3 linked regions of the Cecembia calidifontis genome follow. The protein of the gene in region 1 interacts with the protein of each later gene in a pairwise test. Links are inferred from orthologs where the notes say so. Each region holds a gene or a part of one and is shown in the gene's direction. Other genes may lie near its edges.

Evidence for each region. The genes of interacting proteins can lie anywhere in the genome.
Region 2: the proteins of rlmB (region 1) and tsaE interact in binary tests that used the Escherichia coli proteins (3 or more experiments, as listed by UniProt). The link is inferred for Cecembia calidifontis from one-to-one orthologs.
Region 3: the proteins of rlmB (region 1) and BC751_RS19635 interact in binary tests that used the Escherichia coli proteins (3 or more experiments, as listed by UniProt). The link is inferred for Cecembia calidifontis from one-to-one orthologs.

The regions. Positions count from the first base shown.
Region 1 is NZ_SGXG01000001.1:4,882,948-4,886,022, reverse strand. Bases 29-3,028 are described here. They hold rlmB (23S rRNA (guanosine(2251)-2'-O)-methyltransferase RlmB), read left to right. Parts: upstream 29-1,141; coding sequence 1,142-1,915; downstream 1,916-3,028. Other genes in these bases: BC751_RS21095 (mechanosensitive ion channel family protein), read right to left, coding at 2,031-3,028; BC751_RS21105 (GWxTD domain-containing protein), read left to right, coding at 29-1,169. Outside these bases: more of BC751_RS21105, read left to right, coding at 1-28; more of BC751_RS21095, read right to left, coding at 3,029-3,075. UniProt on the Escherichia coli protein: Specifically methylates the ribose of guanosine 2251 in 23S rRNA.
Region 2 is NZ_SGXG01000001.1:2,463,333-2,466,214, forward strand. The notes cover bases 58-2,864. They hold tsaE (tRNA (adenosine(37)-N6)-threonylcarbamoyltransferase complex ATPase subunit type 1 TsaE), read left to right. Parts: upstream 58-1,142; coding sequence 1,143-1,586; downstream 1,587-2,864. Other genes in these bases: porX (T9SS response regulator signal transducer PorX), read left to right, coding at 58-1,138; BC751_RS10705 (alanine dehydrogenase), read left to right, coding at 1,579-2,781. Also shown: more of porX, read left to right, coding at 1-57. UniProt on the Escherichia coli protein: Required for the formation of a threonylcarbamoyl group on adenosine at position 37 (t(6)A37) in tRNAs that read codons beginning with adenine.
Region 3 is NZ_SGXG01000001.1:4,547,465-4,550,539, reverse strand. Bases 58-3,057 are described here. They hold BC751_RS19635 (NAD(P)H-hydrate dehydratase), read left to right. Parts: upstream 58-819; coding sequence 820-2,295; downstream 2,296-3,057. Other genes in these bases: BC751_RS19630 (MFS transporter), read left to right, coding at 2,360-3,057; BC751_RS19640 (MFS transporter), read left to right, coding at 58-827. Outside these bases: more of BC751_RS19640, read left to right, coding at 1-57; more of BC751_RS19630, read left to right, coding at 3,058-3,075. UniProt on the Escherichia coli protein: Bifunctional enzyme that catalyzes the epimerization of the S- and R-forms of NAD(P)HX and the dehydration of the S-form of NAD(P)HX at the expense of ADP, which is converted to AMP.

The DNA.
Region 1 (3,075 bases):
CCCAGCAACAGACTTTGGAGAGTATCAATCAGGCATTGAGGTATTCGCGATACTCCCGCTTGGCCTTAAAAATCATTCCTGTCCGGGAAAATGACAGGACTTTTGTCCTACAAATGCCCATCGAGAAGATTGAAGAGAATATCGATTTTGATACTTACGAGTTTGCTTATGCGTTGCTTTCCGGTTTTCAGGATCCCATTGGACCTCAAAATTTAATTACCTTGTCCAAAGAAGACCTAATAGCAGACACTGATTTCCATTATTTTTTCGAAAAAAGGGTAGAAATTCCTGAAGACCAAGAGGTTGCCATTGCGTTTCTGCAGGCCACTGATACCAGACAAGGGGATGTTTATTATTACCATGTTGACCTTATTAGCGCTTTTGTTTTTGGTCATCCTAATTTTTGGGCCTATTATGCGGATAGGGTGCCCTTTGATCAGACTTTTGTATTGAAAAATGAAGCTTTGGAATTCAAAGGAAGAAGCGGGGTCAACCTGCATGCATTTCATTACCCAACACTCTTTGATGCACCACTTCCTCCTATGGAAATCAGACCTGCGAATGTGCCCAAGGAGGTAACAGTCAATTATGAGGGTGAATTTTTCCTCAATACTCCCAAATCTTTTGACAAAGAAGGTTATTATTTCATTCAGTCAGATACCAACTCCACTAGCGGCATGTTGGTGAAAACTGTCCATGAGGCTTTCCCTAAAGTCAAAACTTATGAGGAGATGGTGGAGATGGTAGTATACATTTCCACAAGGAGGGAGCATGAAATGCTAAAAGAAGCAAATGATAAGAAACTGGCGCTCGACCAGTATTGGATTAATATGCTCAAAGATGAAGAGACTGCAAAAAAAGTCATCAGGGAATATTTTAAGCAGATAGAGTTTGCCAATATTCTGTTTACAGATTTCAAAGAAGGTTGGAAGACAGACAGGGGGATGGTGTATACCGTGATGGGACCTCCCAATGAAGTTTTTTTCAGACCGAATGGGGAAGTTTGGTCTTATTTCAGTGCTGATTCCAATTCAAAAATTACCTTTACCTTTGCACGGGTAAAAAATATCCTCACACCAAACTATTACATACTTAACCGTTCAAGGGCCCTTCAGCCTGAATGGTTCAAAAGCATTACATCATGGAGAAACGGACAGATGGTTTTCTGATCAATAAAGGAGAGCACGACAAAGATTTTATTTTTGGTACCAGGGCAGTCATGGAGGCTATCCATGCCCAAAAAGAAATAGATAAAATCCTCATTGACAAGGATGTCAATAATGATTTGGTCAAGCAACTCTTGTCTCTGGCCAAAGAAGAAAGGATTCCGGTTGTACGGGTTCCTGAAGCGAAACTCAACCGGATTACCAGGAAAAACCATCAGGGGGTCATTGCACATATGTCCGCCATCCAATATGCTTCCTTGGACAATGTCATAGAAGAATGCTTCTCAAAAGGAGTTTCTCCTTTGATTTTGGTCTTGGACAGAATCACCGATGTTAGGAATTTTGGGGCCATTGCCCGCACGGCAGAATGTGCTGGCGTACATGCCATTGTCATCCCTGAAAAAGGGAGTGCCCAAATTAATTCCGATGCAGTCAAAACTTCCGCAGGGGCTTTGAACCATCTCCCCATCGTTAGGGTGAAGAATCTCTATTATACTGTAAAAGACCTGAAGAAAATGGGCTTGCAGGTGGTGGCAGTAACCGAAAAAACGGAACAATTGATTTATGACGCAGATTTTACGATCCCGACAGCCCTGATTTTGGGTTCTGAGGAAGACGGTATTTCGGATGAATTGATGGGGCAATCTGACGCCAAGGTGAAAATCCCAATGGCGGGAAACATTGAAAGTCTCAATGTATCTGTATCGGCTGGAGTTGTGATTTATGAAGCCATTAGGCAGAGAAATTAGACTCAAACTTTAGAACCAAAAATCAAGATGAAAAAAATGAGCTGTCCCGCATTTCCGAATGCGGGATTTTTTGTTGTTTTTGGAAGACTGATTTCTTAAAGGTTTATACTGGGATCTATTCTTCATTGGGTTTGGATAATGTTTCTTTGATGAGACCCGGGAAGCTCTTTACATGCAAATCCCGTTGTGGAAAAGGGATTTCCACTCCATGTTCTTTGAAGGATTTGAAAATTCCCCGCATCACTTTGTCCCGTATGGTTACCCATACATCAACATCTTCTACCCAAAAAAGTACCCTGAAATTAACGGAACTATCAGCAAAGGTCTGAAGAAATACCCTTGAAGGTGGATACTTGAGTATGCCTTGTATATCCAGCTGTTCTTGTATAAGATTGGTGACCAGGTCCATGTCCGAATCATAAGCTACCCCAATGATCAACTCCACCCTTCTCTGCTTATCTGAAAGGGTCCAATTGGTCAAGTGTTGGGCCAATAAGTCGCCATTTGGTATGATTACCTCTGCCCCGTCCCAGTTTTTAATTTTGCTGGCCCTGATCCCGATGTCTCTCACCACTCCTTCGATATTGCCTACCTGTACGGTATCCCCAATTTGAATGGGCTTTTCAAATGCCAGGATAATTCCGGAAACGAGATTGTTGACGATGGTCTGCAATCCAAAACTGATTCCTAATGAAAAGGCTCCCAACACAATGGTTATCTTATCCATAGAAATTCCTGATGCCGCTGCTGCTAGCAAAAAACCGACTATCAATAGGGTCAGCCTGATCAAAAGTATGGAGGATCCTAATTTTTTTGACCGGGTATTACTGCTTTGCTGATCTTTGATCTCCGCTAAATAAGCTGCCGTATTGGCTATAAAGTTGGCCGAATAGAGAATGAGAATGAAAATGGCAATCTGTGCAAAAGTGAAAGATGCGTTGAGTATGCTTCTCGGCTTGGACAAGAAATTCTTAGCCGTAAGAATAATAGAGTCAAAAATTCCCAAGCTTTCTGCAAAGAAATAAGCCCAAATCAAAATGGCCAAGAAGGAAGCCACCCGGTTGACTCGCTTTTGGATATCATAAAAATCAATGGATGAAGTGAAATCATTTTCTCTTTTTTGGCTGATCTCTATCTGCAGGTAAATGACTTCTTTGATT
Region 2 (2,882 bases), 2.4 Mb from region 1 along the record:
CATGGCCTGCAATGATGCCTCAAGCCATCAGGAATGGACGGATATTTATAAAAGGCTGACATATTGGGAACTCGAAATTGATAAAACCGAAAACAAAAGCATGCAGGAGGTCTTGGAAACCCAAAAAACCGAGGCCAATTCCCTTTTTGCTAAATTTATTAAATCTAATTACCTGAATTGGCTGAATGATTCCCGTTCGGATGCCCCTATATTGTCCCATAAACTGATGAAAGAAAGGGTTTTTCCTTCTATCCGCCAGGGAAACCCCTTGTTTTTTGTGGTGATTGATAACCTTAGATTGGACCAATGGGAGGTACTGAAACCCTTGATTACAACTTATTTTAATATTGAGGAAGAAAGTACTTATTACAGTATTTTGCCTACCACTACAGCCTATGCCAGGAACGCGCTTTTTAGCGGATTGATGCCTTCAGAAATGGCTAGGTTTCATCCAGAACTGTGGGAAGGGGAAGATTCGGATGAAGGGAAAAATAATAATGAGGAGGAGTTTTTGGGGGAAAATCTGCACAGGAACAGGATGAATGTCAAATTCAGTTACAATAAGATCCTACAGGCACACCAAGGCAAGCTGGTGTTGGATCAGTTCCAAAACCTATTGAATAATGACCTCAACGTTTTGGTTTACAATTTTGTGGATATGATGTCCCATGCCCGTACGGATATGAAAATGATCCGGGAGCTGGCTCCCAATGAGTCTGCATATAGATCTTTGACCAAAAGCTGGTTTGAGCATTCCACTCTTTTCGAATTATTTAAGAAAATCAATGATGTAGGCGCAGAAGTAATTGTCACTACGGATCATGGGACCAAGCGGGTACATAAGCCTTACAAAATCATTGGCGATAAAACTGTAACCACCAATTTGAGGTACAAGCAGGGAAAAAATCTCAATTATGAAAGCGGGAAGGTGTTTGAGATCTTAAAACCTGAAGAGGCCAAACTGCCTAAATTTAATGTTTCTACGAGTTATGTTTTTGCCGTAGAAGATTATTTCTTTGCATATCCAAACAATTACAATTATTATGTAAATTACTACAAAGATACCTTTCAACATGGAGGGGTGTCTCTGGAGGAAATGATTATTCCAATAGCTCATTTAGTCCCAAAGAATAGTTAAGGGTTTGAAAATTATCCATTGTGAAAATTTAGATCAGTTGGAAGAAACAGCTGAGCAGGTGATCAGATTTTGTGGGAAAGACAAAATCTGGGTCTTCAAAGGTCAGATGGGAGCTGGAAAAACCACATTGATTAAGGCAATTTCCAAATGTTTTGGAATCGAAGATGTGGTTTCTTCCCCAACATTTTCTATCGTCAATGAATACAGAAACCCGAAAGGTCAAGTATTTTACCATTTTGACTTTTACAGAATCGAAGACCCTGAAGAAGTCTTGGAAATTGGAATTGATGAGTATTTCTACAGTGGGAATATCTGTTGGTTGGAATGGGCAGAGAAAATTCCGGAATATGTCCCTTCAGATTTTGTGTTTATTAAGATTGAAATAGGCGACCGAGGAGAAAGGATTATCAGTTTACAAAGGGTCTTAAATAGCGAAATAGATGGTTGAGTTAACAGAGAGCATAGGTTTATATCCCAAAGAGGCAGCGGCAAAAGTTAAAACGGCAAAAAATTCTTTGGTAATTGGAATACCAAGGGAAACTGCCGCTCAGGAAAAAAGAGTGGTTCTTACGCCGGAAGCGGTAGCGCTCTTGGTAAATAATGGGCAACAGGTGGTCGTTGAAACCAATGCGGGTCTCCTTGCCAAGTTTACTGACAAAGATTACTCAGATGCAGGTGCCAAAGTGGTGTATTCGGCAAAAGAGGCTTTTGATGCAGAAGTCATTTTAAAGGTGGAGCCGCCCACCACCGAAGAAATTGAATATATGCGTGCAGGATCATGTTTGATTTCTGCGCTGCAATTGGGGAAACAACATGCTGATTTTATCCATGCGCTTAACAGAAAAAGGATAACTGCTGTAGCTTTTGAGCATTTGGAAGATAAAGTGGGCGGTATGCCTGTGGTAAGGGCCATGAGTGAAATTGCAGGGAGTACGGTGATGCTTATAGCCGCCGAGTACCTGAGCAGTGTTAATGATGGTAAGGGACTGATATTGGGAGGTATCACCGGTGTCCCTCCTACGGAGGTGGTAATAGTGGGTGCGGGAACAGTAGCTGAGTATGCAGCGAGGACAGCCTTAGGATTGGGGGCAAGTATTAAAGTTTTTGATAACCATATCTATAAACTCAGAAGGATCAAGCAGCTCTTAGGCCAGCAAGTTTATACCTCTACCATTGATAATTACACACTCGGCCAGGCTCTCAAAGAAGCAGACGTGGTCATAGGAGCATTAAGGACTGAAAAGGGTAAAAATAAAATCGTGGTCAGTGAGGAAATGGTTGCTGCAATGATGGAAGGGAGTATTATCATTGATGTAAGTATCGACCAAGGAGGGTGTATAGAGACTGCTGAAATGACTTCCCACGAAAACCCGACTTATGTGAAACATGGAGTAATCCATTATTGTGTGCCCAACATAGCCTCTAGAGTGGCAAGGACAGCTTCGGCTGCTTTGAGCAATATTTTTACCCCTATTTTACTTCAGATGGCTGACTTGAGAGGGGCAGAAGAGATGATCTTCAATTATAAATGGTTTATGAAAGGGGTATATACCTATAGGGGAAGCCTTACCAATGCCTATTTGGCAAGGAAATTTGCAATGACGCACAAAGAACTCCAATTGTTACTAGCTGCAAGATATTGATCTCGCTTGCCACTCTAAATTGAAATGGTCGATCTCCATTGTTTTGACATAATGGCATCAAAAACCAATTTAGCACTAAGAAACTTGGCTGGTTATTTCCC
Region 3 (3,075 bases), 340 kb from region 1 along the record:
GTGTTATTTTATTGGTTTTGAACTTGGTGATGATACAAATGCCTGAAATTTTTGGATTGGAAGATGGTGGTCAGGCAGCCCGTTGGTCTTTCTTGATCACCGGTTTGTGGTGGGCAGGGTTTGCTCAGATTCCCTTTCGGTACCTTCCTGATAATTCCCAGAAGAATAAAATTAAAAGGGCTGTTTTGCTCAATGGTTATCATCAAATACGCTTAATTTTTCAGGTTGTTAAAAACACCAAAGTAATGAGCCGTTTTCTTGCTGCCTTTCTTTTTTACAGCATGGGTGTACAAACTGTGCTTTATTTAGCAGCTTCTTTTGGTGACAAAGAACTTGAACTAGCCGGTGATAAATTGATACTTACCATATTGATCATTCAATTGGTCGCAATTTTTGGCAGTTATTTGTTTGCTTTTATATCCAAGCGATACGGTAATAAAAGCTCATTGATTATTATGGTCTTTGTTTGGATATTAATTTGTGGAGCGGCATACTATGTTGAAAATGAATTTCAATTTTATGGCTTAGCTTTCATAGTAGGTATGGTAATGGGGGGTATTCAATCGCTTTCAAGGGCTACCTATTCAAAATTGATTCCTGATAATACTTCAAATAATGCTTCTTTTTTCAGTTTTTATGATGTTACTGAAAAAATTGCCATTGTATTGGGTACTTTCTCCTATGGTTTGATTGAACAGATTTCGGGTAGCATGAGGAACTCTGCGCTTGTTCTGGGAATATTTTTTATTGTAGGTTTAGGTTTCTTATTTTTGGTAAGGATACCCAAACAAGAGTTGGATAAAATTGTCGAAATTAAAAATGCTTAGTATCATTTCTGGTGATAAGGTCAAACTACTGGATGCTGCCTTTATTAAGGCAAGGCAAATGCGTTCATTAGACCTTATGGAAAATGCTGCAAAAGCCTTCTTTGTATGGTTTGAACGCATGTTCAGTGCTATACAAGGGGAAATTTTTATTTTTTCCGGACCTGGAAATAATGGGGGTGATGGGGTTGCTATTGCCAGGTTACTTGCAGAAAGCGGGAAATCCGTCAAGCTGATTTTTTTTCAGGATAAGGAACAATGTAGTCCGGATTATCAAGCAAATTTTGAAAGGTTACCTTCTAAGGTTAAAGTGCTTTCTGTTTTGGATTTTGATTTTCAGATTACTGAAAACGACTTTGTCCTGGACTGTATTTTTGGAGTAGGTATCAATAGGCCCATTGAAGGTGTTTACCTTGAGGCTGTAAATAAACTGAACCACATTTCCTGTCATAAAATCTCAGTTGATATTCCTTCTGGGATTCCTTCGGACAATATTCTTCAAGGGGAAGCTTTTAAGGCTGAACATACGTTGACTTTTCAGTTTCCAAAGTTTTCATTGCTATTTCCGGAGCATGCGGAATATACAGGAAGAATACATGTTGTTGACATTGGCATTCCTGATGAATTTATCCTGAATTTTAATGAGGGGAAATTTTTTCTCAGAAGGGAAGATATTTCAAGGTTTCATAAAAAATTTCATGCTTTTAGTCACAAGGGTGACTTTGGAAGAATTATGCTTTTTGGAGGCAGCGTGGGTAAGGTCGGGGCGATGGTTTTATCTTCCAAAGCTGCATTGAGGACAGGGAGTGGGCTGGTTCATGTCCAAATAGCAGAATCAGAACGTGCTATCATTCAGACTGCTGTTCCGGAGGTTATGGTAGCCGGTGCTCAGGAAATCAAAAAACTGAAATCCTTTGATGCATTAGGGATAGGTCCCGGATGGGGTACTGAGGTTGATCTTGCATTTTACTGTAGTCTTTTGAAAAGATACCATAAGCCTTTGGTGATCGATGCTGATGGTCTAAACTTGTTGGCCAAAAAACCTGAAAATTTGAAATATGTTCCCAAGGGAAGTGTCCTGACTCCTCACCTCAAGGAATTTCAAAGATTAGCAGGAGAGGCGAAAGACCATAAGGAAAGGCTGGAAAAGGCAAGGTCTTTTGCTAGGGAACATGGGGTTTATTTGGTACTTAAGGGGGCTTTTACCTCCATTTCTACCCCTCAAGGGGAGCAATTTTTCAATTCTTCCGGCAATCAATACATGGCCACAGCAGGATCCGGAGATGTACTTACTGGAATGATTACCTCATTTTTAGGACAGGGCTATCCTCCTTTGAATGCGGCTATTTGTGGTGTTTTTCACCATGGTTTGGCCGGGGAAATGGCAGCTTTGAAAAAAAGGAGGGGAGTTATTGCTTCAGATATCATTGAATGTGTTCCTGGGACTTTTGTGGAATTGAATATTGAATGAATAATTATCCATGCTTTTAGAACTTTACTCAATTGTTACTGGTTGAAGTCCATATTGCTTTTCGATGAATAAGGAAAAACTATTACTCTGGACCCTTGCGGCCATCAATTTTACCCACATCGTGGATTTTATGATTTTGATGCCATTGGGTCCTCAATTGATGAGGATTTTTGAAATCAGCCCACGGGAATTTGGACTTCTTGTTTCCTCCTATACTTTCAGTGCTGGGATCAGCAGTTTTATGGGGGCTTTTGTTTTGGATAAATATGACAGAAGAACCATTACTTTATGGGTGTTTACGGGATTTTTATTGGCCACCTTAGCCTGTGCCCTATCCCCCAATTACCCCATATTATTGGTTTCAAGAATTATAGCGGGTTTGTTCGGAGGACTGACTTCTGCTTTGATATTAGCCATCATCGGAGATGTGATTCCTGATTCCAGAAGAGGGAGGGCTATGGGATTGGTGATGGCAGCCTTTTCTATAGCATCTGTTTTCGGTGTACCATTCGGATTGTTTATTGCTAGTATTTCCAATTGGCATGCTCCTTTCTTTTTTCTTGCGGGGATGTCTGTGTTGATTTTGTGGATGATCTATCAGTTCTTACCTTCTATTACCGCCCATTTGGTGCATAGGGTGAACAAGCCAAGTCCCATCCAGGTAGTGAGGCGGGTCACAGGAAATCCCAATCAAATGAAAGCCATTACCCTGACCATCATGATGATGCTTGGACAATTTACGATCATTCCTTATATCAGCCCTTATATGGTGGCCAATGT